DNA from 2 places in the Pseudovibrio sp. Ad46 genome. Region 2 is predicted to be linked to the other one. Evidence: predicted binding sites of a transcription regulator. Region 2 holds the regulator's gene; the other holds the start of a gene.
What was found. The regulator HrcA, encoded in region 2, represses chaperone genes, less so after heat shock. The targets are predictions, from matches to a motif close to GTTAGCACTCNCNNNNNGNGAGTGCTAAC.
Positions count from the first base shown of each region.

Region 1: groES (co-chaperone GroES) is a predicted target of HrcA. The motif match lies at 1,495-1,523, and genes of this name have one in related genera.

Region 1 is NZ_LMCG01000040.1:154,847-158,262, forward strand. It holds gene groL (chaperonin GroEL) at 1-1,040, opposite strand, end outside; gene groES (co-chaperone GroES) at 1,106-1,393, opposite strand; gene PsAD46_RS07700 (hypothetical protein) at 1,873-2,448, opposite strand; gene PsAD46_RS07705 (sigma-54 dependent transcriptional regulator) at 2,623-3,416, opposite strand, start outside.
Region 2 is NZ_LMCG01000005.1:39,899-43,314, reverse strand. It holds gene hemW (radical SAM family heme chaperone HemW) at 1-76, opposite strand, end outside; gene rdgB (RdgB/HAM1 family non-canonical purine NTP pyrophosphatase) at 155-796, opposite strand; gene rph (ribonuclease PH) at 796-1,515, opposite strand; gene hrcA (heat-inducible transcriptional repressor HrcA) at 1,707-2,792, shown strand; gene PsAD46_RS01770 (molybdopterin-synthase adenylyltransferase MoeB) at 2,809-3,416, shown strand, end outside.

The sequences.
Region 1 (3,416 bases), on a different contig from region 2:
GAAACGCGTGCTTCGATGTCAGCTTTTTCGCCAGCACCATCAACAATGGTAGTGGTTTCTTTGGTGATGTTCACCTTGTCTGCAGTGCCGAGCATGTCGATGGTGACATTTTCCAGCTTGATGCCCAGATCGTCAGAGATCACGGTACCACCAGTCAGGATAGCGATGTCTTCGAGCATTGCTTTACGACGGTCGCCGAAGCCAGGAGCCTTAACAGCAGCAATCTTCAGGCCACCACGCAGTTTGTTCACTACGAGAGTTGCCAGTGCTTCACCTTCAACATCTTCAGCGATGATGATGAGTGGGCGGGAAGACTGAACAGCGCTTTCAAGGATTGGAAGCATTGGCTGCAAGTTGGAAAGCTTTTTCTCGTGAAGGAGAATAAGTGGCTTTTCCAGGTCAGCAATCATCTTTTCAGCGTTGGTGACGAAGTATGGAGAAAGGTAACCGCGGTCGAACTGCATACCTTCAACAACTTCAAGCTCGGTCTCAAGAGACTTAGCTTCTTCAACGGTGATAACACCTTCGTTGCCAACGCGCTGCATTGCTTCAGCAATGTCTTCGCCGATCTGGGTGTCGCCGTTAGCAGAGATAGTGCCAACCTGTGCAACTTCGTCAGTAGAAGAGATAGACTTGGAACGTGCGGTCAGGTCTGCAACAGCAGCAGCAGTTGCCATGTCAACGCCGCGCTTCAGGTCCATTGGGTTCATGCCAGCAGCAACGAACTTTGCACCTTCTTTAACGATAGCCTGCGCCAGAACTGTCGCAGTTGTTGTACCGTCACCAGCAATGTCGTTGGTTTTGGAAGCAACTTCACGCACCATCTGTGCGCCCATGTTTTCGAACTTGTCTTCAAGTTCGATTTCCTTCGCAACAGAAACACCGTCTTTGGTGATGCGTGGTGCGCCGAATGCTTTATCCAGAACAACGTTACGACCTTTAGGGCCGAGGGTAACTTTTACAGCGTTTGCAAGGATGTCGACGCCTTTAAGCATCTTGTCGCGGGCATCGGAGCCGAATTTGACTTCTTTAGCAGCCATGGTTTTGTCTCACTTAAATTCTTGAATAACAGAAGGGATCGTGGGGTCTCAACAATGGCCTGGAATTAAGCCAGGATACCCATGATGTCGGATTCCTTCATGATCAGCAGGTCTTCACCGTCGATCTTAACTTCAGTACCGGACCATTTGCCGAACAGAACGCGGTCACCAGCTTTAACGTCGATAGCGATCAGCTCACCGTTGTCCTTACGTGCGCCAGCGCCAACAGCGATAACTTCGCCTTCCTGTGGCTTTTCTTTTGCAGTGTCAGGAATGATGATGCCACCAGCTGTTTTTTCTTCAGACTCAATGCGGCGAACGACAACACGGTCGTGTAGCGGACGAAACTTCATAATTGGCTCTTCCTCTCATACGCGAGCGCCCCTTTTAGGCAACGCCCGGACGCGAAGGTTAAAAACTTTGAGAGTGGGTGAAACCTTGCGGGCCCACAGTGATTAGCACTCCCAAAGGCAGAGTGCTAACAACCGTGAAATGATGTAGTTTCACCCTCTGGTATAGTCAAGGAGAGAGCGGCAAAAAAATATTCTGGAGCGCAAAAAATATAGGAATACTGCGAGAAATTGGGGGCAATCTGGGACAGTCTCAACTCACCCTAGACGAATGGACTGTCTGTGCTGCCTGCACGGGAATTTCCGGAATCAGCGCAAAAGAAAAGCCGGCTTTAAGATCAAAGCCAGCTTTTGAACTTTAACAGGAAGCTTTCAGGTCTTAGAGCGTGTTCCCGAAAAGTGGTTCCGGTTTTTGGATAAGAATACGCGCAAAATTAAAGAGTTAGAGCTTGGTGCGTGAATGCATATGAACGCAACATGCTCTAATTCTGAAGAGGCGCGTCCTTCATGGAAAACGGAAGCTCAAAGCTGCCGGACTTTTCCGAGTTCTCGTCGTTAAACTGCACCTTCAGCACATAGTCTCCAGCTTGCAGCCCTTTAAGGTTGAAGCTCAAAGATGTCTGATACTCGCGGATTTGGTTGAAGCTTGCGGAGTGCAAGGCGGTAAACCCGTCCTGCGAAGCAAGCACCTGACCAGTGGTGTTGCGCAGTTCAAAGTCAACGCTCAGATCAATCGCATATGTGCTGCCCATTTCTTTGTAAGAGAAGCCAACAGGCTCAGCATAAACGGTCAATGGATCACCGCTCTGGAACTCTGCCGTCTCTAGGGGTGTGTAAGCCCCATAACTCTCAGCTGGTAGTGCGATGAATTTTGCTGCCGTAAAAGCGAGTGGCTGCTGCTGCCAGGCAATGGTGTAGGCGTCCTGAGCAGCTTTAAAGCCAGCGCTCGGCGCACTCTTGTCTTCAGCAGATGCAGCGCTACCCAACAAAGCAACCGCAAAAATAGAACAGGCTGCAGCTTTTGCGTAAGCTGACATCCCTCTCACTGTAAATGGCATTGTTAGCCCCCTAGAGCCAGCAGAACACAATATCTGCGGCACTCACCTGATTCTTGGCGGTGGTATAGCTCTTAAATCTAAGGGAGACAATACTGCCCCATTTGTTGAGGCAGCTTAGATATGCGTCACGAAGACATTCCTCATGCGATGGTTAAGCAATTACCACGCAATTGATCAGGCACCGGCTCGTTCAGCCCAGGATTGCTTCTTCCGGTAGATGGTCGAGGGGCTGATTTCCAAGGCGGCAGCTGCAAGGGCAATGTTGCCGTCAAAAGTTTCAAGCGTGGTCTCGATAATCTGCTTTTCCTGAAACCACAGCGGTTCGATTGACCGCCCCATGGAAGGCATCGGTTCGCTTGTGCTGAAGGCAATCTCGGAAAGAACAGGAACAGCCTGGTCACGCAGTAAAGGAGAGAGCATGAGTTCAGTGACTTCATCACCGTCATTCATGACCACAAGCTGGCGAATGACATTCTCCAGTTCGCGCACGTTACCCGGCCAGCTGTGCTGCAACAAAAGAGCTTCTGCATAGGTCGAAAAACGCTGAAATCTGCGATTTTCTTCTGCTGCATACTTCTTCAGGAATGTTTGAGCGAGGGACGGTATGTCCTCGCGGCGCTCCCGAAGAGCGGGCAGGCGGATCGGCAGCACGTGGAGACGATAGAACAGGTCCTCACGGAAGCGACCTGCGGTGATCTCTGTTTTCGGGTCTCTGTTGGTTGCGCAGATAACGCGCAGATCCAGCGAGCGTGGTTTATGCTCTCCAACCCGTTGAATGGAGCCGGTCTGAAGGAAACGCAAAAGTTTGCTCTGCAAGCAGAGTTCCATTTCACCGATCTCATCAAGGAACAAAGTTCCCCCATCGGCAAGCTCTGCTGCACCAGCTCTGGCCTCATCTGCTCCGGTAAAGGCACCGCGTGCATGACCGAAGATCTCGGACTCCATCAAATTGGCCGGAATCGCTCCAC
Region 2 (3,416 bases):
CGCAATATGGGCATTTTGCCAAACAAAAAGGCCAATGCACGTAAATCCCAAAGCCGCCAACCGGTGACACAGTCATTCTTTTTCCTTTGCGTTTGCCAGCTCATTTGCACGAGTTCTTATCCGAAAACTGGAAGCCACTTTTCGGGAACGCGTATTACGCCGGCAAGCACTCTTTTTGAAACTTAACAAAGGCACGGGCGCGATGAGACAGCGCTTCGTCTTCTTTTGTTTTGTGTTTTTCTTGCTTGTCCATCTCACCGAAGGTTCTATCAAAACCCTCCGGAACGAACATTGGATCGTAGCCGAAGCCTTCCAGACCGCGCGGAGGCCATGCCAGGTCGCCATGGATTTCACCACGGTAGAACTGAGTGTGCCCATCCGGCCATGCCATGCACAGCACAGCAACGAAGTAAGCGGTCCGGTCTGTAGCGTTCGTTTCGGTCAACTTGTCCTGCACGGCCTGCATGGCCACGCCGAAGTCTTTACCTGGCCCAGCCCAACGTGCGGAGTAGATGCCCGGATCACCGTTGAGGCCGTTTACACAAAAACCGCTGTCATCTGCAAGGGCAGGCAGGCCAGTGGCTGTTGCCGCAGCAAGTGCTTTGATTGCAGCGTTTGCTTCAAACGTGTCGCCATCTTCCACTGGCTCTGGCAGATCCAGATCACCAGCAGAGAGAACTTCAAAGCCATGCGTTGCCAGCATGTCCTGAATTTCGCGCAGCTTGCCCTTGTTGTGACTGGCAAGCACGAGCTTGCCAGGTTCCAGGCGGCGGTTTTCTGTTGTGTCTGCCTGCATCAGAGCACCGTCAGCTTTTGCAGCTCAACCAGTTTGGAAATGGACTGTTTTGCAAGACCCATGAGCTGGCCGAGTTCTTCTTCGGAGAATGGCTCACCTTCAGCAGTACCCTGAATTTCAACGATGCCGCCTTTGCCAGTCATGACGAAGTTTGCGTCAGTGTCAGCAGAGGAATCTTCGATATAGTCCAGATCAGCAACCGGAGTACCTTCGTAGATACCGCAGGAGATCGCTGCGATGTGGTCTTTGAGAACCTTATCGGTTTTGACCATGTCGCGCGCTTCCATCCATTTCAGACAGTCGTGCAGAGCGACCCATGCGCCGGTGATGGATGCTGTACGGGTGCCGCCGTCTGCCTGAATGACATCACAGTCAACGGAGATCTGACGCTCGCCCAGTGCACCCAGATCAACAACAGCACGCAGAGAGCGGCCGATGAGACGCTGGATTTCCTGAGTACGGCCAGACTGCTTACCTGCGGAGGATTCACGGCGCATACGGTCATGAGTTGCGCGTGGCAGCATGCCGTATTCTGCAGTTACCCAGCCACGGTTCTGACCACGGAGCCACGGCGGAACACGCTCTTCCAAACTTGCGGTACACAGAACATGGGTATCGCCGAATTTGATCAGGCAGGAGCCTTCGGCATGTTTTGCAACACCGCGCTCCAGGCTGACTGGACGCATTTCTTCTGGTGTACGTTTGGATGGACGGTTCAAGGCAAGCTCCCTCGGGTTGCTTAATAGCTACAAATTCACAAATGGTATTGCGGATCTTTTAGCTGCGGATTGCCGTTAGCGCAAAGGCTGGTTTTGGTTTGAGAGGCTATTTTCTGCTAAAAATGAGTTTTGGCTGTTCAATTGTCCTGTGTTAGGGATTGAATACAGGCTTTGGCCCAAACCTGCTGTTGATGTGGAGTACCGATACCGTGACGAGCGTTCCTCCTTCTGTCCCTCTTGAGGATCTTGATGAACGTTCCCGTGAGGTCTTCCGGCGCATTGTTGAGAACTACCTTGATACCGGCGAACCGTTGGGGTCTCGCAACCTTGCACGTGGGCTTTCGCAGCCTCTGTCTCCGGCCTCTATTCGCAACGTAATGGCAGATCTAGAGCACCATGGGCTGCTCTACTCTCCGCACACCAGTGCTGGACGCTTGCCGACGCAGTCCGGTCTTCGTCTGTTCGTGGACGGTTTTTTGGAAGTTGGCGACCTGACCAAAGAAGAGCGTGAGCAAATTGCTGTTCAGGTGAAGGCTAAAGGTGGTGAGAAAACACCGGAGCAGGTCCTGACAGAAGCCAGTCAGATGCTATCTGGCCTGAGCCGCGGGGCGGGGGTTGTTCTTTCCAACAAGACAGACACCACCCTTCGCCATATCGAGTTTGTGCAGATTGAGCCGCTAAAAGCGCTTGTCGTGCTGGTGAGTGAAGATGGCTCCGTTGAAAACCGTGTTGTCGATCTACCTGCTGGCTTGCCTCCATCTGCGCTGACTGAAGCCTCGAACTACCTCAACTCCATCATCAGAAACCGCACGCTAGCCGATGCACAATCTGAACTTGTTCGGCAGCGAAACGAATTTCAGGCTGAGCTGGATACGCTCACATCCAAAGTAGTCGATGCGGGTGTTGCTGTTTGGGGTGGAGACAAGAATGATCTCGGAACACTGATCGTGCGTGGACGCTCCAACCTGCTGGAAAACGTGGGTGCGAAGGAAGATCTGGAGCGTATTCGCCTGCTATTTGATGATTTGGAAAACAAGAGTGAACTGATCCGCCTGCTTGATCTTGCAAAGGGCGGCGAAGGCGTACGTATTTTTATCGGGTCAGAAAACAAGCTGTTCTCGCTTTCCGGTTCTTCCTTGATCGTGTCTCCATACCGCGATAGTGAACAGCGCGTTGTGGGCGTTCTTGGTGTTATCGGGCCGACTCGTCTCAATTATGCGCGTGTCATTCCCATGGTGGATTACACAGCCCGACTGGTGAGCCGTATGCTCGGTTAAACTACTGGAGTCCCAATTGCTTTCCCTTACAGCTTCTGAACTGGAACGTTATGCCCGCCACATCGTCCTGCGAGATGTCGGTGGTCCTGGGCAACAGAAACTTAAAGCTGCGCGCGTTCTGGTAATCGGCGCTGGAGGACTGGGCGCACCGGTTCTGCAATACCTGGCGGCGGCTGGCGTTGGCACCATTGGTATTGTTGATGATGACGTTGTTTCGCTGTCTAACCTTCAGCGTCAGATCATCCATGACACGGAGAAGCTTGGCGAGCCTAAGGTTGCCAGTGCAGCGGAGGCGATTGCTCGGCTGAACCCGAATGTGCGCGTTGTTCCGCATCCGACACGCATTAGTGGGCAAAATGCCATGGCGTTGATCAACGATTACCATATCGTGGTTGATGGCTCTGATAACTTTGCCACCCGTTACCTCGTTTCGGATGCGTGCTTTTATGCTGGCCGTCCTTTGGTTACGGCTGCTGTGGGCCAGTTTGACGGCTCTGTTACGCTACTGAAACCATTTGAGCGCGATGATGAGGGCAATTACATCAACCCAACTTATCGCTGCCTGTTCCCCAAACGCCCTGAGGCTGGCTCCATCCCGACCTGCACAGAGGCAGGCGTTCTGGG